DNA from 4 places in the Bradyrhizobium sp. th-b2 genome. Region 3 is predicted to be linked to each of the others. Evidence: predicted binding sites of a transcription regulator. Region 3 holds the regulator's gene; each other region holds the start of a gene.
The links. The regulator LexA, encoded in region 3, represses DNA repair genes until DNA is damaged. The targets are predictions, from matches to a motif close to TGTTCNNNNTGTGTTCNG.

Region 1 (6,001 bases), on a different contig from region 3:
CGCGCCGGCTCTCCTATTGGTACGTGCGCACCTCGCGCGCTCGTTTTCCGTGCATTGTGGTTTCCCGGTTACACAACCTCCGCGATTTCTGTGTAGAAACTTTTGCTCGTCACGCAACATTCCCGTGACGCTCCCTCCAATGTTTGGAGGGACAAGAAAATGGGCAAGAAAACGGGACTCGGACTTTGAAAATCAGGAATGTTTTGCTGGCATCGGCCGGCATGCTCGCACTGAGCACTTTTGCACCTGCGATGGCCGCCGACATGGCTGCACGCGCCCCCTACGTGAAGGCTCCGCCGCCGGCCGCGATCTACAACTGGACCGGCTTCTACATCGGCGGCTTCGGTGGCTATGCCAGCGAGGATTCCGGCAATCCGAAGATGGAAGGCGGCTTCGGTGGCGGCACCATCGGCTACAACTGGCAGGCCAGCAACATCGTGTACGGCCTTGAGGCCGACGGCGCCTGGGCTGACGTCAATGCCTCCGCCACCGGCTTTGGCATCACCGCGACGAGCAAGATCGACGCGCTCGGCACCGTGCGCGGCCGCCTCGGCTTCGCGGTCGACAAGGTGCTGTTCTACGGCACCGGTGGCTATGCCTGGATCGACAACAAGATTATCCTTAGCGGCTTCGGCCTGACTACCTCGCAGAGCAACTTCCACTCCGGCTGGACCGTCGGCGCTGGCATCGAAGCCTTCATCGCGCCGCAGTGGTCGATCAAGGGCGAGTACCTGTATCGCAGCCTGAGCAGCGAAAACTACTTCGGCGTGCCCTCCGGCGACCTCAACCTGCACAGCGTCCAGTTCGGCGTGAACTATCACTTCGGCGGCCCGATCGTCGCCAAGTACTGAGCCAGGGACTGGTCGTTTCGCTACGACCTCACACGGAAGGCCGGCGCCTAACGCCGGCCTTTTTCGTTGCCGGAACCAGCCCTGCTGACGGCTGCTGCCATCGGGCAAACTATCCGTTGATGGAGACGACTCAGCACTGGAAATCTGCCGCCGTTCTTCCTACGTTCCAGTCTTCTCACCCATCGGCGCAAGGTCCCGGCAGCACCGGCGATGCGCGCCCAAAAGGCGCCCGATCATGCGCCCGGAATTGTCGCAATGGATGAAGTGCTCAAGGCGAAGCGCCAACAGAACGCCGGCTCCTCATCGCGCGCCATCACGATCCGCGGCGCGCGCGAACACAATCTGAAGAACATCGACGTCGAGATTCCGCGCGACAGACTGGTGGTGTTCACCGGCCTGTCCGGCTCCGGCAAGTCGTCGCTCGCATTCGACACCATCTATGCCGAAGGCCAGCGACGCTACGTCGAGTCGCTGTCGGCCTATGCGCGGCAATTCCTTGAGATGATGCAGAAGCCCGACGTCGACCAGATCGACGGCCTGTCTCCTGCGATCTCGATCGAGCAGAAGACCACGTCGAAGAACCCGCGCTCCACGGTCGGCACCGTCACCGAGATCTACGACTACATGCGCCTGTTGTGGGCGCGCGTCGGCGTGCCCTATTCGCCAGCCACGGGGCTGCCGATCGAAAGCCAGATCGTCTCGCAGATGGTCGACCGCGTGCTGGCGCTGCCGGAAGGCACCCGCCTCTATCTGCTGGCGCCGGTCGTGCGCGGCCGCAAGGGCGAGTACAGGAAGGAGCTCGCCGAGTACCTCAAGAAGGGTTTTCAGCGCGTCAAGATCGACGGCACCTTCTACGAGCTGTCGGAGGCGCCGGCGCTCGACAAGAAATTCCCGCACGATATCGACGTCGTGGTCGACCGCATCGTGGTGCGCCCCGACCTTTCGCAGCGCCTCGCGGAGAGCTTCGAGACAGCACTGAAGCTCGCCGAGGGCCTCGCCGTGATCGAATATGCCGACGCGCCGGCGGCCGCGCAGGACGAGAAGAAAGAGGACAGGAAGAAGACCGCAAAGATCCACGACAAGAGCGGCCCCGAACGCATCCTGTTCTCGGAAAAATTCGCCTGTCCGGTTTCGGGCTTCACGATCCCCGAGATCGAACCCAGACTCTTTTCCTTCAACAACCCCTATGGCGCGTGTCCTGCCTGCGGCGGCCTTGGCGTCGAGCAGCATATCGACGAGGACCTCGTCATCCCCGACAAGGAGCTGACCTTGCGCAAGGGCGCGATCGCGCCCTGGGCGAAATCCTCCTCGCCCTATTACATCCAGACCCTGACCGCGCTCGGCAAGCACTACAAGTTCACGCTCGACACCAAGTGGAAGGACCTGCCCAAGAAGGTGCAGGCCGCGCTGCTGCATGGCTCCGGCGACGACGAGATCAAGTTCTCCTATGAGGACGGCGTCCGCTCCTACGACACCAAGAAGCCGTTCGAGGGCGTCATCACCAACATCAACCGCCGCTACCGCGAGACCGAGAGCGAGTGGGCGCGCGAGGAGCTTGGCAAATATTTCTCCGACGTGCCCTGCGCCGGCTGCAACGGCTATCGGCTGAAGCCCGAGGCGCTGTGCGTCAAGATCGGCGGCAAGCATATCGGCGAGATCTCGGAGCTCTCGGTCAGGCGCGCCGGCGAATGGTTCGAGACGGTGCCGGCGGCACTGAACGCGCAGCAGAACGAAATCGCCGCGCGTATTCTCAAGGAGATCCGCGAGCGCCTGACCTTCCTGCTCGACGTCGGCCTGAATTACCTGACGCTGTCGCGCTCCTCCGGCACGCTGTCGGGCGGCGAGAGCCAGCGCATCCGCCTGGCGTCGCAGATCGGTTCGGGGCTGACAGGCGTGCTCTATGTGCTGGACGAACCCTCGATCGGCCTGCACCAGCGCGACAATGCCCGGCTGCTCGACACGTTGAAGCGGCTCCGCGACCTCGGCAACACCGTGATCGTGGTCGAGCATGACGAGGACGCCATTCGGCTTGCCGACTACGTGCTCGACATCGGCCCCGGCGCCGGCATGCATGGCGGCCACATCGTGGCCGAAGGCACGCCCGACCAGATCATGCGCAACCCGAAATCGCTGACGGGCAAATATCTGACCGGCGAGCTGTCGGTTGCGATCCCGGACCGGCGGCCGCCGAACCACCGCCGCACCATCAAGGTGATCAACGCCCGCGGCAACAATCTGAAGAACGTCTCGGCCGAAATCCCGCTCGGCCTGTTCACCTGCGTCACCGGCGTCTCCGGCGGCGGCAAGTCGACATTGCTGATCGATACGCTGTACCGCGCGATCGCCCGCAAGCTGAACAACGCCAGCGAAGGCGCCGCACCGCACGACCGCATCGAGGGCCTCGAGCACATCGACAAGATCATCGACATCGACCAGTCGCCGATCGGCCGCACGCCGCGTTCGAACCCCGCGACCTATACCGGCGCCTTCACGCCGATCCGCGAATGGTTCGCCGGCCTGCCGGAGGCGAAGGCGCGCGGCTACGAGCCCGGGCGCTTCTCCTTCAACGTCAAGGGCGGCCGCTGCGAAGCCTGCCAGGGCGACGGCGTCATCAAGATCGAGATGCACTTCCTGCCCGACGTCTACGTCACCTGCGACACCTGCAAGGGCAAGCGCTACAACCGCGAGACGCTGGAGGTGCTGTTCAAGGGCAAGAGCATCGCCGACGTGCTCGACATGACGGTCGAGGAAGCCGCCGAATTCTTCAAGGCGGTGCCGCGGGTGCGCGAGACCTTCCAGACCCTGCACCGCGTCGGCCTCGACTACATCCATGTCGGCCAGCAGGCCACCACGCTCTCAGGCGGCGAAGCCCAGCGCGTCAAACTGGCGAAGGAGCTGTCAAAGCGCGCCACCGGCCGCACGCTCTACATCCTGGACGAGCCGACGACGGGCCTGCACTTCCACGACGTGGCAAAACTGCTCGAGGTGCTGCACGAGCTGGTCGCCCAAGGCAACACGGTGGTGGTGATCGAGCACAATCTCGAGGTCATCAAGACCGCCGACTGGGTGATCGACCTCGGCCCCGAAGGCGGCGACGGCGGCGGCGAGATCGTCGCCTGGGGCCCGCCCGAGGACATCGTCAAGGCGCCGCGCAGCTACACCGGCAAATTCCTGGCGCCGGTGCTGAAGAAGGCCAACAGCAAGCCGAGGAAGAGCAGCGCGAGCGAGGCGGCGGAGTAGATTGGGATCCCTGATGTCCCAAGGCGTCAAAACACTTCTGGCTTGGTCTTATGGGTGTTGACTGGTTCCGAAGGCAATCTTGGTCGCAAGAAGATCAGACCGAATTTTGGCACCGCTTGCGCAAAGCGCGAGAACAAAATCGGCCGCAGTATGTCTTTATCCAAGGCTTCACGCTATTGGAGACAGGTCCTCAATACTACGCCAGCGCGATAAAGCATTTCGACTACGTGATCGATCGTTACTCAGATTCGATCAGATTCGTACAAGCGCTCTCCGCAAAAGCCGACTGTCTTGCCGCGTCGGGGGACATTGAGGGCGCCCTCGCGTACTATGAACGCGCGATCCAGACGATGCGCATCAAGCCAAATAATCAGACATGGGCATGGCTTGATTTTGTGTGGATCGTCGCGACAAACGAACTCTCGAACTACTACGAGACGGCCCTCGCGATACTTGATGAGTTCGGAAGTCAACCACCATTGTTTCCAGTTACTGCGTTCCGCTTCTACGGCAGCCGCGCCCTCATTCAGAGTGCTTGCGGACTGACCGACTCGGCCAGGAACGCCGCACGCACGGCTCTTGCTGCCGCGGACAAAGAGGTATCCGGACTGCGGTATCATCCGAAGCTCGGCGTCATAGGGTCAAGTTACCGCGACATCAGGGAACGACTTGCCGCGATCGTATAGCAAGCAAGTAGCCCGGATGAGCGAAGCGATATCCGGGGACCTGCTGTCAACGATGACAGCTGATCCCGCATGTCGCTTCGCTCATGCGGGCTACGACGTTCGGACAACCTCAGCTTCTCGCTACACCGCCCAGTAATTCGGGTGCGTGTAGCGGTCGCCCCAGTCGAACGCGTCGCCGTCCAACTCGGACGGCCCTGTGCGCAGGTCCTCCAGCGTCACCTCGGCCTCGAAGGCCTGCCGCTCGGGATCAAATCGCAGCGCGGTCCATCTGACGGGAAAGTGGTGGTGGGTACTCAGCACGCCGCCGGTCTTGATCACGGCGTAGGCCACTGTTCCGCTCACCTTGTCGAGCATCAGCCGCTCGATCGATCCGAGCTTCGTGCCGTCGCGTCCGAACACGCAGACATGCTCGACGCGGTCGCTGGGCACCAAGGTATGATGCATGGCATCCTCCCTGTCTTCCCTTGTTCGGCCGAGATTATAGCATTGGCGCTCACCGGGCGTGCAGAGATCGTGTCTACCGCGGTGCGGCAAACCCGCCCTGTATCGCGTGTGGCATCAAGGAGCGTTGCGCCGGTGTTCCCACATCCGTCATGGCCGGGCATAGCCGTCCGAAGGACGGCGTCGCTTCCGCTCGCCTACGTCCCGGCCATCCACGTCTTACTTGCTGCAGAAGCCAAGACGTGGATGCCCGGGACAAGCCCGGGCATGACGCGTGTTGGGTGAATTGGCCAAACGGCTGGCACCGAATTCGCAGCGCTATCGGTACATTACTCCGCCAGCACCGCCCTACTCCGTCCTTCTGAGAAACGCCCCAAACGCCCTTGGCCCGTCGCCGACCTTGATCTCGCCCACGACCTTCAGCTCGGCGGCATCGATCACGCTGAGCGTGTTGCTCTCCCAGTTCGCGACCACGATCCGCTTGCCGTCCGCCGTCGCCTCGATGCCTTCGGGGTAATCGCCGACATTGATCCGCTTCAACGGCTGCAAGGTCGCGAGGTCGAACACGCTGACCTTGCCGTCATACTGGTCGGTGACGAAACCGCGGCCCTGCGCCAGCGCCACGGCATAGGGGCGCAGGCCGACATGGACGCGGCCGATTTCACGCGCGGTGGCGATGTCGATCACGGAGACGTCGTTGGAGCCGACATTGGCGGTATAGGCACGCTTGCCCTCGGCATCGATGGTGACGCCGAACGGACGGGTGCCGACCTTCACGATCCC
Region 2 (6,001 bases), on a different contig from region 3:
TTTGCCCCCGCTGGCACGAGCAACACCGAACCGAGAAACGCCGCATTGATCGCAGCCGTTGATCCGAGCAAGCCGCGCATGCTCCGCGACGAAGCCATTCCCACCAAACAATCCCCACACTGCCCAGGAAATCTTGACCGAGCCGCGCGTTCGCAACTCAGCGGGCATCGATTGGGGCGGACTTTTATCGGCGGGTTGAGCGAAATTCCACACGCGCAAAATAGAATCCATTGAAGCGCACCCGATGCGAAACACTGGAACGATTCAAGATGCGCAACACTGGAGCGATTCAAAAACGACATGCTGTCGCAGCACACTTGCAGCGCGAAGAATGCGATGCGCGTCTTCGCTCTCTCAGATTGCTCGATCGCGAGGCACGCAGCGATCGTTCAATGATGCTGATTTCGTCCTGCAACCCCTTGGCATTGTGCGCGATCAAAGCCAACACCTCGCAAGTGATGCGCGCTATCCATGTCATCGCATCTAACGGGGCGAGCGAACGTGCGCTCGATGTTAGGCTGCGCGAAGCAGCCATCGCTCCTCGACAAGCAAGCTGCGAATTGGATTGCGTCCGCCTTCGCCGAGCTTCGGCGGACAAGTCGTCGCTTCAGCGCAAAATTGCTTTGCAATTTTGTCGCGAGCTTCTCGCAATGGAGGTGGTGCAAAGCGTCACAGCCTCTCGAGATGAGAGGCGATACATTCAGGCGCGCGACGTCAGTGCGCTGCGCCCTACTTCTGCTTGGGCAGCAGGCCCTTCAGCTTTTCCATGTCCTTGACGTTCATCTTCATGCCGCCGGGCATGACGATGTCACCGGGCTTCTGGTCGGCCTTGCAGGCGCCAAGCCATTTCGCCTCGATGGTCATCGTGGTGTCGCGGGTGCCGGCCGCGCCGCCCTCGGAATGCGAGGTGCTCTTGACCATGTAGGCGGAATTGAAGTCGCCGACGATCTCGGCGTGGCTCTGCACCGTCATGCCGGCGACGCTGCAGACGGAATCGCTGACATAGCCGGTCGCGGTCTTCTGGATATCCTGCTTGGAGCAGACTTCCTTGGCCATCGGCGATGCCGCCGCGCTCATTTCCTTGTCGGTGGTCTCGTCGGTGCAGTGCTGCATGGTGATTTCCGGCATCGGCCCGCCGGTACGCAGCATTTTCATCTCCCACAGCCCGGCCTTGCGGGTCGGCAGGTCGACGGCACTTGCGGCGCCGGCGGACAAGACAAGGCAAACAGCCGAACCAAGCAAGGCAAGCTGTCGGGTCATGCGGTGAGCTCCCGGCTGAACGATCGGAGAATGGAGCGGCGCGCTCAGTAGAGCGTGCGCACCGGCCTCTGAGCCGCGCCGTAGGGCACCCAGCGGCACGCAAAGGAGAGATAGCCGCCCGGATAGCGCTGCACCGCAAGGAACTTCACCACCTTGCCGTAGGAGGCGCAGTGATCGACAGCGAGCTGCCGGGCGTCGCTCTGGACCGCCAGCGTATAGGCGATAATACCGCCGGTATCATTGCCCTTGAACGGCGGCACCGGCTGCATCCAATCGGCTCGCGCCGGTACGACGGCCAGCATCCCGCAAACGGCAACCAGGCACGCGGCCAATTTCCTTCGCATCGCAGACTCCATTTCGCTTGAAGCAACATAGAGTGCGCCGGCCACCGTGAAAAGAACGAGCCGGTCGCTAGAAGTGGACTTCTCCGCAGGTGTTGCCGCGCTGCACTTGACCTTGCCGGGGCTTCGCGGCACCGTCCGCGCATCGGATCATCGGGTGGATTCCCATGCGCAACCTGTTCAACTCCCGCACTAAACTCGGCCAAAAGCTTGGCCTCGGCGCCGCACTCGTGGTCGGCCTGCTGGCGTTCGGGGGTACGGCCGAGGCCGCCAATCCGTTCGAGCTGAATTTCTGGCTGTCCGGCCCGCGCTATGACGGCAATGTGGCGCCCTGCGAGAGGGCGCTGAGGGTCATCAGCGAGCAATTCCAGGAAAAGGAAGCCACTTTCTGGAATTCGCCGCTCGTGATCACCGGCTTCAACCGGATCCACGAAACCGCCTTCCGCCCCTGGCAGGCCGACAATATTCCGCGTCGCTATTGCTCGGGCGACGTGATGTTGAGCGACGGCAAGGTGCGCGGCGTACACTATTCGATCATCGAGGACGGCGGTTTTGCCGGTGTCAGCGACTCACTCAGCCTCAGCCCAGGCGTCGAATGGTGCGTGACCGGGCTCGACCGCAACTGGGCCTACAACCCGTCCTGCAAGGCCGCCCGGCCCTAATCTCCGACCAGATTGCTGACAGCAGAAGCCGCCGCCATTCAGACGGCGGCTTTTGTTCTTGAAATGTTCCGGTGGCCTGTTAGGCTCCGGGCGGTCGAGTGAGGGGAGCGTTTGATGCCGCGGTTGGTCACAATTTCCCGATTTCTGATTTCGATTGCCTTTGTTCTATGCGGTGCGGTGGGGGCATCGGCCCAGGATCGCCGCCAGAATGCGCCGGGCGAGTTCGATTTCTACGTATTGTCGCTGTCGTGGTCGCCTTCGTTCTGCGAGGCGGCGAGCGAGCGCGGCAACAATGGCCGTGGCGCGCAGGCCCAGTGCAGCGGACGGCCGTATTCCTTCGTGGTCCACGGCCTATGGCCGCAATATGAGCGGGGCTTTCCGGAATACTGCCAGCGGCCCTCGCCGCGGCTCGCCCGCAACATCATGACCTCGATGCTCGACCTGATGCCGGCGCCCGGGCTGATCTACAACGAGTGGGACAAGCACGGCACCTGCTCCGGCCTCGGCGAGCGGGCCTATTTCGAAGCCATCCGCAAGGCCCGCGCTGCGGTGAAGATCCCCGAGGAATTCCTGCAATTGTCGGAGCCGAAGACGATCGCGCCCGACGAGCTGGAGGCGGCGTTCATCAAGGTCAATCCGGGACTCAGCAGCTCGGCGATCGCGGTGACCTGCGACAGCAGGCGGCTCAGCGAGGTGCGGATCTGCCTGAGCAAGGACCTGCAATTCCGTTCCTGCGAGGAAACCGACCGCCGTGCCTGTCGCCGTGATCAGGTGCTGATGCCGCCGGTTCGCGGCGGCTAGAGCGTTTTTGAGCGAAAACCTGTCCCAGACTTGATCCGGGATGGGCACCGCTTCGCGTGAAGACAACCCGTCAAAACAGGAAGCTGGAGCTCCGGTTCTGATTTCAGTCAGAACCGAAAATGCTCCAGCCCATTGCTTCGCGCCATTGCGAGGAGCAATCCATGACTTTCTCATGGTGAGACGGATTGCTTCCGTCTTCGCTTTCCGGACTTCGGCGGACAAAGTCGCTCCCCCCGCAATGACGTGGTAATTGCTATCCCATGAACTACCGTCACGCCTTTCACGCCGGCAGCTTTGCCGATGTCATCAAGCACATCGTGCTGGTACGCATGCTGACCTATCTGCAGGAAAAGCAGGCGCCGTTCCGCGTCATCGACACCCATGCCGGCGCCGGACTCTATGACCTGACATCGAGCGAAGCGCAGCGCAGCGGCGAATGGCTCACCGGCATCGCGCGGCTGATGCAGGCGCGACTCTCCGACAAGGCGCTGCCGCTGATCGCGCCGTATCTCGACATCGTCAGGGCATTCAATTCGAGAGGTGAACTGAAATCCTATCCCGGTTCGCCGTTGATCGCGCGTGCGCTGCTGCGGCCCCAAGACCGCCTCACCGCCTGCGAGATCGAACCGACGGCGCGCAAGCAACTGATCGATGCGTTGCGGCGTGATGCGCAGGCGCGCGTCGTCGATCTCGATGGTTGGACGGCGCTGCCCGCATTCGTGCCGCCGAACGAGCGGCGCGGTCTGGTGCTGATCGATCCACCGTTCGAGGCAAAGGATGAGTTCGAACGACTGGCCCGTGCTTTCACTGAAGCGTTCGCGAAATGGCCGACCGGCGCGTATCTTTTGTGGTACCCCGTAAAATCCCGGAGGGCCACCGACGAGCTCGCGCACAGCGTTGCCGCAGCGGCAGCAACAAGCCAGCCTGCCGGCAAATGCTTGCGTTTGGAATTCAGTGTGGCACCGCAAGAAACCGACGGCGGCCTCGTATCCACCGGCCTTTTGATGGTGAATCCGCCGTGGACGTTGGCAGGTGAGCTGAAGATCATCCTGCCCGAACTCGAGAAGCCGCTCGGTCAAGGCGGCGCTGGCCGCTTCAGACTCGAGACGCTCAAGGCTTAATCCGCAGCACCCACTGAAAAGTTCGAATTGATCGTAGGCAACGCGCGCGGAACCGTATTATGCTCATCCTGTTACGACTGGCTTTACGTTCCGCTTCCGCGAATGGTTGCGGCGGAGTGACAAGGCCGAAATAAATCCAGGCAGACCGGCGGCGTGACACCGGCCTGTTCAGGTGGCCAAGCTTCCGACAAGCGAATGTCGGTCAACCGCTACGCGGCGTGCGCGTAGCGGTGGAGCAATACGGGGGAGGAGTTTTCCCGATGGCCATGACTGGGACAGTCAAGTTCTTCAACGGAGAGCGTGGCTACGGCTTCATCAAACCTGACGATGGCGGCCGCGATGTGTTCGTTCACATCACAGCTGTCGAGCGTGCAGGATTGAAGGACCTGACTGAAGGACAGCGCATTACGTTCGAGGTTGAACCAGACAAGAAGGGCAAGGGCCCGAAGGCGGTCAACCTGGTGGTTTCATGAGGAGCGCTCGCGGCGCGCGGCTCGTGATGAACGCCAAATGAAGCGTTGCGTGTGATTTGACTGCCGGGCGCGGGGCTCGCGCTCGCTGCGTGACCACCTGCATGATGCGGACGCGACTGGCGGTGCCCGCATAGCCGACACGTGCGGCGCGATTGGCTTCGCGAACGCCGTGGCGTGCGTGCTGCTGCGCATGATGTCCACGTCATCAGCACAAAGAAAAACCCGACCGCGCGAGGCGCGGCCGGGAGTTGATATCTGACGTTTTCTTGTTCTCAGAAGTGATAGTTGATGCCGGCGCGAACCAGGCTGAAGCTGTAGCCGTTCGACGCGCCGCCGGTAATCGTGAAGTTGCTGCTGGCGAGATCGATGTAGAGATACTCGATCTTGGCGCTCCAGTTCGGGGCAAAGCCCATTTCGGCGCCGGCGCCGACGGTGAAGCCCGCATTGGTATGCGTCTCCGAAATGCCGAAGGTTTCGCCGCGCAGCTCGCCGAAGGCGAGACCGCCGGTTGCGTAGAACAGCACGTTGTTGACCGCATAGCCGGCGCGGCCGCGCACCGTGCCGAACCACGGATTGGAGAACTTCCAGGGCGCGAACCGATCGTCCGCTGCGGAGCCCTGGATATCGGCTTCGATACCGAACACCCAGGGGGTGCCGTTCTGGAAATTGTAGCCGGCCTGCACGCCGCCGGCGAAGCCGGACGGCTTGGTCGGGTTGTTCTCGACCGAACCCCAGCCATAGCCGATGTTGCCGCCGAGGTAAGGGCCGGCCCAGCTATAGGCGTTGAGCGGCTGATGGACGGTATAGGGCGATCCGTAGTTGAGGTCGGCCGACGCCGCCGAGGTCGTCCAGCCTGCGACGATCAGTGCCAGCGCACGCGCAACCAACCGGGTCATTATACTCTCCACCACGCAACTGCCGCAGCCCGCCGGCCAAGGCCAGCGTGGTTACGGAATTCCACTTTTTTCGCTAAGGTTTATCGAGAGTTTTAAGTTAAAGGGCTGTTAAGCCCGGTTACCGGCCCGCTCATCAATCTTAACAATGTGTTACCCACCCACCCGGGTCGACCCGCGGGGTCGGTAACCTCCTGCAATCGGGCTTGTTTTTCTGGCGCCGCCAACGCTGGCGAGCGGTCGCCCAAGCGCTTAATTTACGGCCCATGGTTCACGATTCTCCCGAACGTCCGACGCCGGCCCCGAAGCCACGGCGCGGTTCAAAGTCCGACCTGCCACAGGACGATCCGACGCTCGACACGAGCGACGTCGATCCCGAAACCTCCGCAGCCGAGGAGGAGGATGAGGCGCGTCTGCCGGACGCTTCGGACGACGCCACCGAGGCGGTTG
Region 3 (6,001 bases):
AGGATGTGAGAGGCTGGCTCCGAGGGTGCCTTGATGCGCCAAAGCCGGTGCCGCCCTGCCACTGAGTTGCCCGACGGCGCAAGCCCCTCGCGCAAAAATCTTTCTGTTTATCGGCACGCCCAACTCAGTGTATGAATCTCCCCGTCTCACCCGATCGAGGGGCGCTGCGCATCGTCACGGGTGTTGCGGTGAGATGCGGTGGACGCCGAGCGTGTGACTGACGAGAGCACGCGAAGCGGACGGGGAAGTCGTGTGGTCCTGACGCCCTAGCGGCCGGTGTCCCCAAGCAAAGCGCGAAAGCGTTTTGCGAAGGCGGTGACAAAAAAGCCCAGTCTCGCCGGGGAGAGCACGAAATAATCCGTAAGCCATCGCGCAGGGAAAGCCGGATTGCTCCGGTTACACCTGTGGTCCTACCCCCGAGCTTTCTACCTTTGCTCGGGGCCCATGGGTGCGATCGGCACCCGGCTTTCCCTGCGCCCTCTTCAAGGAGAGGGCGGAACGAGAAGCAAGGCTCGGACAAATCATGTCGCGAGAATGCGGGCGCATGCCCCACAGACCGTGCCACACATTCACCGTCGTCCCGGCGAAAGCCGGGACCCATAACCACAAAAGAATATTGTTGAGCGTCGCTGGAACGACGAGTCCCGTTCACTACAATTGCTGCGGCGTATGGGTCCCGGCCTTCGCCGGGACGACAGGGAAGTCGCATGCCTGCCGCACAAATCGGGGAGATTGCCGCCTGCCCGCAATTTTCGTACATGGTTTCACGCAATGACCTCGCAACTCTCTCCCACTTCCGTCGACGTGCTGCTGTTCGATATCGGCCGCGTCGTGCTCGATATCAGCCTCGACAAGGCGATGACGCACTGGGCACAGCATGCCGGTTGCGCGCCGGCCGACCTCGCCGGCCGTTTCGTCGTCGACGACAGTTACAAGCATCACGAGATCGGCCGGATCGACGACGCGACGTTCTTTACCAGCCTGCGCCGGTCACTCGGCGTCGAGCTCACCGACGCGCAATTCCTCGAGGGCTGGAATTCGATCTTCACCGGCGAGATGCCAGGCATCGCCCCCTTGCTCGCGGCCGCAGCCAGGCGAATGCCGCTCTACGCCTTCTCCAACACCAACCCGGCCCATGTCGCGCATTTCTCGGTCGCCTATGCCGAGTTGCTCAGCCACTTCCGGACCGTGTTCCTGTCCTCGAACATCGGCCTTCGGAAACCCGACGCCGCGGCCTACGATCATGTGATAGAAGCGATCGGCGTGCCGGCGTCGCGGATCCTGTTCTTCGACGATCTGGCTGCCAATATCGAAGGTGCGCGGGCGCGCGGCCTTCAAGCCATCCACGTGACATCGACGGATGACGTGGCAAGGGCGCTGACCGCACTTGGTATTTGACCATTTGCCTTGAGGAGTTTTGCGCGTGGCCCTGATGCCGGTTGCCGATGCCCTGTCCGCCGTTCTTGCCGGCGCCGAACCGCTGCCGGAGGAGATGGTCGCGCTCGATGCCGCCTACCACCGCACGCTGGCGCACGACCTCGCGGCGCGCCGCACCCAGCCGCCGGAGCCGATGTCGGCCATGGACGGCTACGCGGTGCGCGCCGCCGATGCGGCTCATCTCGAGGCCCGTCTCAAGGTGATCGGCGAAGTCGCCGCCGGCCGGCCGTTCGAGCGGACGCTCAGTGCCGGCGAAGCGGTGCGGATCTTCACCGGCGGCGTCATCCCCCATGGCGCCGACGCCGTCATCATCCAGGAAGACACCCGGCTCGACGGCGACCACATCTCGATCACGGAGGCTGCGAGCCCAGGACGGCACATCCGCCCGGCCGGCGTCGACTTCCGTGAGGGCGACCTGCTGCTGAACCGTGGCAGCCGCCTCTCCGACCGCGCGCTTTCGCTGGCGGCCGCCATGAACTATCCGGAACTCGCGGTGCGCCGCCGCCCGAAGGTCGCGGTGCTCGCCACCGGCGACGAGCTGGTGATGCCGGGCTCAAGGCCCGGCCCTGGCCAGATCGTCTATTCCAACGGCTATGCGCTGCGGGCACTGGCGCGCGCCGAAGGCGCCGAGACCGTCGATCTCGGGGTTGCCGCCGACACGGTGGCAGCGACCACCGCCGGCATCCGCCGGGCGCGCGAGACCGGCGCCGACATCCTGATCACCACCGGCGGCGCCTCGGTCGGCGACCACGATCTGGTCAAGCAGTCGCTGGAGGCCGAGGGCGTCGCGATGGCGTTCTGGCGGATCGCGATGCGGCCCGGCAAGCCGATGATGCACGGCCGGCTCGGGGCCATGCGGGTGATCGGCCTGCCCGGCAATCCGGTATCGTCCTATGTCTGCGCCTTCCTGTTTCTGGTGCCGTTGATTCGGGCTTTGAGCGGCCGGAACACGATCCATCATGTCCGCACGACCGCCCTGCTCGGCCGCGACCTCGCCGCCAACGACCAGCGCGAGGACTATCTGCGCGCGCGTCTCGAGGAGCGCGAGGACGGCGCGCCGATCGCGACTCCGGTGATGCAGCAGGATTCTTCGCTGCTCGGGAATCTCGCTGCGGCACGGGCACTTCTGGTGCGTCCGCCGTTCGCCCCCGCCGCCGCCAAGGGCAGTGAATGCGAGATCCTGATGCTGCCTGAGTGAGGTTTTCGCGGGCTAGCCGATTGCGCGCCGTCCTGATGCGTTCACCGGAAATTAAGTGGTTGCGGAACACATATCGAACATATAGTGTCCGTTCATGATTTGTTTCGAGTGCTGGTGTCTACAATCGGGAAGCCGCCAGGGAGCATTGCGCTCCCGAGATCAGGCCCCGTCTGAAGGCCCCAACTGAAGAGTCTCGGAATCGAACGACGCTACCAACCGGGGGAATACTCGAGATGCTCACGCGCAAACAGTACGAACTTCTGCGTTTCATCAATGAACGTCTGAAAGAGGCCGGCGTGCCGCCCTCCTTCGACGAGATGAAGGATGCGCTCGACCTGCGCTCGAAGTCCGGTATCCACCGCCTGATCACTGCGCTGGAGGAGCGCGGCTTCATCCGCCGCCTGCCCAACCGCGCCCGCGCCATCGAGGTCATCAAGCTGCCCGAGCTGTCGGCCGGCGGCGGCAACGGCCGCCGTGGCTTCACGCCAAGCGTCATCGAGGGCACCCTCGGCAAGCGCAGCAGCACGCCGCCGATCGCCGAGGACGACGGCAACCGTCCGGTCGCCGTCCCGGTGATGGGCCGGATCGCGGCCGGTACGCCGATCGAGGCGCTGCAGACCCGCAGCCACACCATCAGCGTGCCGCCCGACATGCTCGGCTCCGGCGAGCATTATGCGCTTGAGGTACGCGGCGACTCGATGGTCGACGCCGGCATCCTCGACGGCGATATGGCGCTGATCCAGCGCAACGACGTCGCCAACACCGGCGACATCGTGGTGGCGCTGATCGACGAGGAGGAAGCCACCCTGAAGCGCTTCCGCCGCCGCGGTGCATCGATCGCGCTCGAGCCGGCCAACACTGCCTATGAAGTGCGCATCCTGCCGCCGAACCGGGTCCGCATCCAGGGCAAGCTGATCGGGCTGTATCGCAAATACTGACGGCGGCGGAGCATGATCCGGAAAAGTGCGAAGCGGTTTTCCGAAAAGACCATGCTCGAACAGACATATGGAGCGGGATGACGATTTGAAGAAAAAGTCGTCCCGATCCAGGAACGAGCAACAGATCGGATCGTTCCTTGGAAGATAGCGCAGCGTGCGGACCAGCTTGGATGCGCCCCGATACCTCTCGCGCAGTGTAGCGCGTTTGTGATTGAGGCGTTCGACGGCCAGTCGTACAATCGCCCAGAAACGAGCAGACACTCGTTTGCTATCGTCCACTCTGGTAGAGGCCTGCGCCTCAGGGAGAGGCACGGGTCGCTACCTCGAAAAGAGGAGCCATCCGATGTGTGACTATAGTCTGCACGCCGTGGCATCGCGCCCCGCCATTGTCGGAGAGACGCTGATCACCACGACTTTCCGCGGCACGTCGACCCGCGGCTTTGCTTCGGAGAACGATCCCACTGTCGCGGTCTGCATGCTGCCGGGCACCGAGCTCGCTTTCGCCGAGAACGTTCGCTACGACAGCCGCTGGATCTGGACCAAGACGATGAATTTCCGCGTCGGCGTGTTCAACGAAGTCGAGCCCGACGTGCCCGATCGCCATCATGATGCGGTCGAATTCCCCGACGGCAGCCATGTTCTGGTAACCCAGCTCGTCGAGGGACAGCGCGTCAGCGTGCTGCAGTTGCCGGCACTGCATCCGCAGGTCGAGCACAAGCCGAAGGTTGTGGAGCGGCGCCCCTCCGCATTCGCGTCGCTGTTTTTGGGTTGAGCGCATCGTCGCCGCGGAATGAGCCATTCGGCGGCGGATGACCTTAAGCGATTTCGAGCGACCCCGGATTTCCGCTTCCGGGGCGCATGAGGAGATTTGCATCGGCGAGCGCCTTGGCGCATCATCGCGTACGGAAGACGTGCACTCACGGAAACCTGCGCAGTGGTCGACAAGGTCACATGGCAAAAGGCTGGACGCGTCACCGAGCCGGGCCGCTACTTGTTCCGGTTCGGCTGGCTGACAGTGACGGCCGATGATCTCAAGGTCTGGGAGCAGTTTCCCGAGGCCGTCTTCACCCTCGTCAAGAAGCCCGACGCCGGCCCCGATTCCGACGAGTACCATCTCGGCCTGTTCGAGCTGCCGACCGGCACCTCGCCCGGCAACGGCTAATCATCCCCCTGCAGGTCGGTCTCGGCCGGTGTCGCATCGACTGCGGGCCGCGGCGCGGCGGCGGGTGTACGGAGGACCGTCTCGCTCTCGCCGTCACCGGGAACCGCCGGCGACCACGGCCGGTCGATCCCGCCGGGCTTCACCGCATCGATGGCGTAGCCGTCCCTGTTTCGCCGTAGCACCAGCGCACCGTGGCGCCGCAGCCGCTCGGCATCGATCACCGAGGCCGCGCAGCCCTGCGGCGCCGGCCGCGCGGTGACGATCAGCGCCGCCCGCTCGCAATCGTCGGCCAGCGCCTCCGGCCGCATCGCCAGTGCGACGAAGGCACCGCCCGGACCCTGGGTCGCGCAGCCGCCCGGATCGCAGGAGACGCCCTCGCCGAGCGACGCATCGGCGGCGGTCCGCGCATCGGCATCCGCCGCCAGCCATTCCTTGACCAGGAAGGCATCCTTCGCGCTATGCATCAGATGCAGCCGCCCGTCGCCGCCGCGTACCGCGACGTTCCGGCCGTCGGCGGAAATCAGGACGTCAGGCAGCGGCACCCTCACCGCCCAGACTGTGGCCACTACCAGCAGCACCGCGCCGGACCAGCGCAGCGGCGTGCGCAGCAGTCCGAGCAGGATGATGCCCGCGCTTGCGACGATCAGCGGCCCGATGCCGAACGCCGCCATCCGCCCCACCGCGCCAGGCAGCGCGGCGACCCATTGCGTCACCAAAATCATCCAGTCGATGCCAAAGCCCATGATCGCCCAGAACACGCCATCAAAGCCGAACGGCATGGCGAGGAGGCCGAGCAGGCCCGCCGGCATCACGATCGCCGACACCACCGGCATCGCCGCGAGGTTGGCGAGCAGCCCGTAAGGCGTCACGCGATGGAAATGGAACGCGGCGTAGGGGGTCGTCGCCAGCCCCGCCACCAGCGAGGCCAGCATCAGCATCGTGAGCTCGCGCCCTCCCCACAGCGCGACCCGCGCGGTCGCCGAATGGTCGGGCGAGGCCAACAGGTTCGGCAGCCCGATCTGCACCAGCGCCACCAGCCCGAGCGTTGCGGCAAACGACATCTGGAAGCTCGGATGCACCAGCGCCTCCGGCGCGATCACGAGCACGATCAGCGCCGCCACCGCCAGGGTGCGAAAGGTGATCGCGCGGCGGTCGACCATCACCGCGATCAGCACCACCGCCGTCATGAGGAACGATCGCTGCGTCGCGACCTCGGCTCCCGACAGCAGAAGATAGAACGCCGCGGCGACGAGCGCGGCCGCGGCC
Region 4 (6,001 bases), on a different contig from region 3:
TCCGTCGCGATACGGCGTGATCGGCACCGAGGGGGTGGTGGTCAGGTGGTCGGGGACGATGATGTCGGAGGCGCGCGTAAAATGCGTGCCCAGCACCATGATGATGGGCGTCGGCTGCGGGAACTCGTAGTGCATTTCGAATCCGACGCGAAGCTTCATTCGAAATGCATCCCTCTTTGTACCACCGACATGGCTACGAAGAGGTCGAATACAAGGCACGATCTGCCTCATCGGACAAATACCCGCATCGCGCGAGAAAATGATGGCTATTTGCTGCGATAGCGCGCAGGAACGGAGGCGCTTGCCGAACTGGCGCGGCTTGCCGGCGCGAGTCGAACCCGACGAATGTTCGAGTCGGATGGTTGAAAGCCTCCTCCGCGCGTTCGACACAGTTTCGGAACGCGCTCACCGAAAGACCTTGATGCAAAATCTCTCGCCTCGTCACGTCAAGACTGAAGAGTCCGTCCGCCTCGGCGTGATTTCGGGCTGGTATTCCACAAAAGTCAGCGGAACATTCGTGACGGGCCCGCATGACACCGAAGCCGATTGCCTGCGCAAAATCGCCGAGATCGATCCGCCACCGCCGCCGCCGAAGAAGAAGAGATAACCCCTGCGCGACCAAATTGGCCGCACTGGCAAACGGGCCGCCCAGGACGCATATCGGCAAGATGGCCAAACAAAGCCGCGTTCGCCTCCTTGAGGTTACCGTGATTGCGCAGAACGAGCCAACGCGCTGGAAATGGCATATTTCCGAAGGCGGCCTGGAGCTCGTGCACGGCTACGCGACGTCCCGCGAAACAGCGCAAAGAGACGGCGATAGCGTACTGTTTACAATGCTATCTGCCTCCCAGACGCCCTGAGCGGGTCGCTTTCGTCGAACGGAGAAGCGAGTGCCGAAGCTCGGCGAAGCGACGCACAGGCGCAGCCCGGCCCGCCCAGGCAATCAGGGATGAATCAACCCGCGGCGGGGCCTGACCTGGAGCCGCATGCAACGAACCACGTTCGGGAACGGCCTTACTCGCCGTTCCCGTTCGCGCCGTTTTCCTCCTCCGGAATATGCTCGACCGAGACGACGTGCTCGTCCTCCGCGGTGTCGAACACGATCACACCCTGGGTCGAGCGGCCGGCGACGCGGATGTCGGCCACCGGGCAGCGGATCAGCTGGCCCTTGTCGGTGACCAGCATGATCTGGTCGGCGTCCTCGACCGGGAACGACGCCACCAAATTGCCGTTGCGGTTGTTGACGCTCATCGCGACGATGCCTTTGCCGCCGCGGCCGGTGGTACGGTACTCGTAGGACGAGGTCCGCTTGCCGAAGCCGTTGACGGAGACCGTGAGCACCACCTGCTCGGCCGCCGACAGCTCGGCATAGCGCTCCTGCGACAGCTGGATCGCGTCGTTCGCCGTCTCCTCACCTTCCGCCTCGACCGGCTCCTCGGCCGCGGTCTCGCCGGCCACCGCACGGCGCATCTTCAGATACGCCGAGCGCTCGTCGGAAGTGGTTTCGACATGGCGCAGGATCGCGAGCGAGATCAGCTTGTCGGCCTCGGCCAGCGCAATGCCGCGCACGCCCATCGAGGTGCGGCCGGTGAAGACGCGCACATCGGTGACCGGGAAACGGATGCACTGCCCGCCGGCGGCGGTCAGCAGCACGTCGTCACGCTCGGTGCAGATCTGCACGTCGACGATTGCCTCGCCCTCCCCGAGCTTCATGGCGATGATGCCGGAGCGGCGGACGTCGACGAAGTCGGACAGCTTGTTGCGGCGAACGGTGCCGCTGGTGGTCGCGAACATCACGTCCAGATTGCCCCAGGAGGATTCATCCTCCGGCAGCGGCATGATCGTGGTGATACGCTCGCCCTGCTCCAGCGGCAGGATGTTGATCAGCGCCTTGCCGCGCGCATTCGGCGCTGCCATCGGCAGCCGCCAGACCTTCTCCTTGTAGACCTGGCCACGCGAGGAGAAGAACAGCACCGGCGTGTGGGTGGACGCCACGAACAGGCGCGAGACGAAATCCTCGTCGCGGGTCTGCATGCCGGCGCGGCCCTTGCCGCCGCGGCGCTGCGCCCGGTAGGTCGACAGCGGCACGCGCTTGACGTAGCCCGCGTGCGACACCGTCACGACCATGTCCTCGCGCTGGATCAGGTCCTCGTCCTCGACCTCGTCTTCCTGCTCGACGATCACGGTCTTGCGCGGGGTTGCGAACTGCTGCTTCACCTCGGCCAGTTCGGTCTTGATGATCGCCTGAACGCGGGCGCGCGACCGCAGGATGTCGAGATAGTCGGCGATCTCGGCTGCGAGCTTGTCGAGCTCTTCGGAGATCTCGTCCCGCCCCAGCGCGGTCAGTCGCTGCAGCCGCAGGTCGAGGATCGCCCTCGCCTGCTCCATCGACAACCGGAGCGTGCCGTCGTCGTTGATGCGATGCCGGGGATCGTCGATCAGCGTGATCATCGCTTCGACATCGCGCGCCGGCCAGTCGCGCGACATCAGGGCCTCGCGCGCGGTGTTCGGATCGGGCGAGGTTCTGATGACGCGGATCATTTCATCGATATTGGCGACCGCGATCGCAAGGCCGACCAGGATGTGGGCGCGGTCGCGCGCCTTGCCGAGCAGGAATTTGGTCCGCCGGGTCACTACCTGCTCGCGGAACGCGACGAAGATGGTGAGCAGGTCCTTCAGATTCATCGTCTGCGGACGACCGGAATCCAGCGCCAGCATGTTGGCGGGGAAATTCGACTGCAGCGGCGTGAACCGATAGAGCTGGTTGAGCACCACATCGGGCACCGCTTCGCGCTTCAGCTCGATGACGACGCGATAGCCGTCGCGGTCGGACTCGTCGCGCAGATCGCCAATGCCCTCGATCTTCTTCTCTTTCACCAGGTCGGCGATCCGCTCGACCATCGTCGCCTTGTTCACCTGATAGGGAATTTCGGTGATGATGATCGCTTCACGATCCTTGCGGATGGTGTCGATCGCCACCTTGCCGCGCATCACGATCGAGCCGCGGCCGAGGTGATAGGCCGAGCGGATGCCCTGGCGTCCCAGGATGACGCCACCGGTTGGGAAATCCGGTCCGGGAATGATGTTGATGAGCTCGTCGATCGAAAGCGCCGGGTTGTCGATCAGCGCCACACAGGCGTCGACGACCTCGCCGAGATTGTGCGGCGGGATGTTGGTCGCCATGCCGACTGCGATGCCGCCGGCGCCGTTGACCAGAAGGTTCGGGAACCGGGCCGGCAGAACTGACGGCTCCCGCTCGGAATTGTCGTAGTTCGGCTGGAAATCGACGGTGTCCATGTCGATGTCGGCGAGAACGGCGAGCGCCGCCTTCGTCAGCCGGGCCTCGGTATATCGATAGGCCGCAGGCGGATCGCCGTCGACCGAGCCGAAATTGCCCTGCCCGTCGATCAGCGGCACGCGCAGCGAGAAGTCCTGCGCCATCCGGACCATCGCATCGTAAATCGACTGGTCGCCGTGCGGATGATACTTACCGATCACGTCGCCGACGACGCGCGCCGATTTCACGTACTTCTTGTCCGGTGTGTGTCCCTGCTCATGCATCGAGTAGAGAATGCGCCGGTGCACCGGCTTCAGCCCGTCGCGCGCATCGGGCAGCGCACGCGACACGATCACGCTCATCGCGTAATCGAGGTAGGACTTCTTCATCTCGTCGAGAATGGAAACGGGACGAATATCTGAGGGCACCGGCGGCTCGCCGGGCTTGTCGTCTTCGGGTTCGGACAAAGGGGAAATCCGGTCAGTTCTGTTGGGGAATCATATAGCGTATCGAGGGCCTGATAACCACCCTTACGCGGCTCCGGCAAGCCGTTTTTCCCTTCGTTTTTTCATGCACTTACCGGCGACATTGCAGGTTCCTGGCGGGCCTGCTCTGCGTAGCAAAATGCGAGCTCGCGAAGACCAGGCGGAACCGGCTTCGCAATGCCCTTTTTCGCTCAGTTACTGGCCGAAGATCACGGCATGCATGATCCGCCCGGGCATGAAGGTGAACAGCCCGGCAATGACCAGCGCGCCGAAGAAAATGCCGATCATCGTGAACTTGTGGCGGCGGACATTGTGGCTTCGCGCGGCCGTCACGCCGAGCACCAGCATCGCCAGCGAGAAGATCGACAGCAGGTGGATCGGGCTCCATGGGCCCAGCAGCCGGATCTGGTGGATCCAGAACGAGCTCCCTGCGACGATCAGCATCAGGATCACCCAGATCCAGCCGAGCGTCCGGTGCGGCAGCGTGCCCTTCGGTGCGGCGAGCTGAATCGAGCCGAGCACGAAGGCGGCCATCGCCGCGAAGGCATGGAACGGGATCGCAGGCGCAGCGTCGAGCAATGGCGCGAGGCTCATGATGGCGGCCCTCGGGTGATGCGCGCGGCCAGGCATCGCTCGCCGCAGGCCGATGTAAATATCATTCACATAAGCCTGTGTCAAAGCACGGGGAACCCGCAAAGGCATCTTCCGATAATCACGTAATATCAGATTGATACGAGATTATCCTCATAGTCCACACAAAGGACTTCCCTCGCACGTCGTACCGCCGCCCCGGGAAATGATCTTCACGAGGGCGACGCCTGACAGAATGTGGGAGGCGCGATCTCGTCAGAACGGGATGTCGTCGTCCATATCGCTGTTGCGGCCGCCTGCGGCGACTGCACGGCGCGGCGCCGAGCTGACCGGTCCGGCCGAGCCGAAATCGCTGCCGCCATCATCGGAGAAGCTGCCGCCTCCGCCGCTGCGCCCGTCGAGCATCGTCAGGTTGGAGTTGAAGCCCTGCAGCACGACCTCGGTCGAGTACTTCTCGACGCCGCTCTGGTCGGTCCATTTGCGGGTCTGCAACTGACCCTCGATGTACACCTTGGCGCCCTTCTTCAGATACTGCTCGGCGACCTTGCAGAGACCTTCGTTGAAGATCACGACGCGGTGCCACTCGGTCTTTTCCTTGCGCTCGCCGGTGCCCTTGTCGCGCCAGGTTTCCGAGGTGGCGATCGACAGATTTGCGATCGGACGGCCATCCTGCGTCCGCCGGATTTCCGGATCCTTGCCGAGGTTTCCAACCAGGATCACCTTGTTCACGCTTCCCGCCATCGCATCATCTCCACTCAAAAACCGGGCGCCGGACATCGGCCGCCACTCTCAACCTTCGCCACTTACATTGCAGGCGTCGTGGATGACCCTATACGCCGGCGCCGGCCCGACGCCTTTGCCGTCGCGCGGTTATCCACGATTATTGAGATCGAGATATAGCATCGCCGCCGTCACCGTTCCAGTTTTGTTCGCCACAACCTGCCGTAGCAGCCGGCGACGGCGTTGGCGTGGCCGCCGGTCACGGGATCAGCGGTTGCCCCGCAGTGATCACTCAGAAAACTTGCAACAAAATCAGCACCTTGCGTGGTCGGCACTTCTTCCGCGAGTGTTGCATTTGGGAGACGGCGTTTCCGGTTGAATCAGCGTATAGATTCCAACCATGGCGCGGGCGCTCGCGTCTGAGATCGTGCTTCGGGACCAGTTGGAAGCCGATTTGGGAAGCTGGGGATTGATGATGAAGAAGTTTTTGCTCGCGACCGTTGCTCTGATTGCGTTCGCCGCGCCGGCGGCGGCGGCCGATCTGGCTGCCCGCCCCTATACCAAGGCGCCGCCGATGATCGCCGCCGTCTATGACTGGAGCGGCTTCTATATCGGCGCCAACGGCGGTTGGGGTTCGAGCCACAATTGCTGGGATCAGCTCCCGGGCGGCACTTTCATCGGATCGGATGGTTGCCACGATGCGACGGGCGGCGTCGCCGGTGGTCAGATCGGCTATCGCTGGCAGGCGGGCACCTGGGTGTTCGGCCTCGAAGCGCAGGGCGACTGGGCTGACCTGAAGGGCAGCAACGGCAGCGCGATCTTCCCGGGCCTGTTCACCAACCAGAGCAAGATCGACGCGTTCGGCCTGTTCACCGGCCAGATCGGTTACGCCGTCAACAACGTGCTGCTCTACGCCAAGGGCGGTGCA

Region 1: the regulator LexA is predicted to act here: its motif matches at 1,003-1,020, upstream of uvrA (excinuclease ABC subunit UvrA).
Region 2: the regulator LexA is predicted to act here: its motif matches at 2,317-2,334, upstream of K359_RS0126070 (ribonuclease T2).
Region 4: the regulator LexA is predicted to act here: its motif matches at 5,269-5,286, upstream of K359_RS0130200 (single-stranded DNA-binding protein).

The regions. Positions count from the first base shown of each region.
Region 1 covers NZ_AUGA01000029.1:46,436-52,436, forward strand. Annotated here, with positions in the region: gene K359_RS0130210 (outer membrane protein) at 192-851, shown strand; gene uvrA (excinuclease ABC subunit UvrA) at 1,107-4,091, shown strand; gene K359_RS0130220 (tol-pal system YbgF family protein) at 4,142-4,777, shown strand; gene K359_RS0130225 (PRC-barrel domain-containing protein) at 4,898-5,221, opposite strand; gene K359_RS0130230 (cytochrome D1 domain-containing protein) at 5,567-6,001, opposite strand, start outside.
Region 2 covers NZ_AUGA01000023.1:30,831-36,831, reverse strand. Annotated here, with positions in the region: gene K359_RS61560 (hypothetical protein) at 270-776, shown strand; gene K359_RS0126085 (DUF3617 family protein) at 730-1,260, opposite strand; gene K359_RS0126080 (hypothetical protein) at 1,305-1,604, opposite strand; gene K359_RS0126075 (hypothetical protein) at 1,769-2,263, shown strand; gene K359_RS0126070 (ribonuclease T2) at 2,378-3,064, shown strand; gene K359_RS0126065 (23S rRNA (adenine(2030)-N(6))-methyltransferase RlmJ) at 3,325-4,185, shown strand; gene K359_RS0126060 (cold-shock protein) at 4,446-4,658, shown strand; gene K359_RS0126055 (outer membrane protein) at 4,931-5,554, opposite strand; gene uvrC (excinuclease ABC subunit UvrC) at 5,818-6,001, shown strand, end outside.
Region 3 covers NZ_AUGA01000015.1:103,952-109,952, reverse strand. Annotated here, with positions in the region: gene K359_RS0119300 (HAD family phosphatase) at 772-1,398, shown strand; gene glp (gephyrin-like molybdotransferase Glp) at 1,424-2,635, shown strand; gene lexA (transcriptional repressor LexA) at 2,869-3,573, shown strand; gene K359_RS0119285 (hypothetical protein) at 3,917-4,345, shown strand; gene K359_RS0119280 (hypothetical protein) at 4,508-4,735, shown strand; gene K359_RS0119275 (ComEC/Rec2 family competence protein) at 4,732-6,001, opposite strand, start outside.
Region 4 covers NZ_AUGA01000029.1:40,030-46,030, forward strand. Annotated here, with positions in the region: gene K359_RS0130180 (transglutaminase family protein) at 1-159, opposite strand, end outside; gene K359_RS0130185 (hypothetical protein) at 422-607, shown strand; gene gyrA (DNA gyrase subunit A) at 1,015-3,744, opposite strand; gene K359_RS0130195 (DUF2306 domain-containing protein) at 3,958-4,356, opposite strand; gene K359_RS0130200 (single-stranded DNA-binding protein) at 4,609-5,094, opposite strand; gene K359_RS0130205 (outer membrane protein) at 5,549-6,001, shown strand, end outside.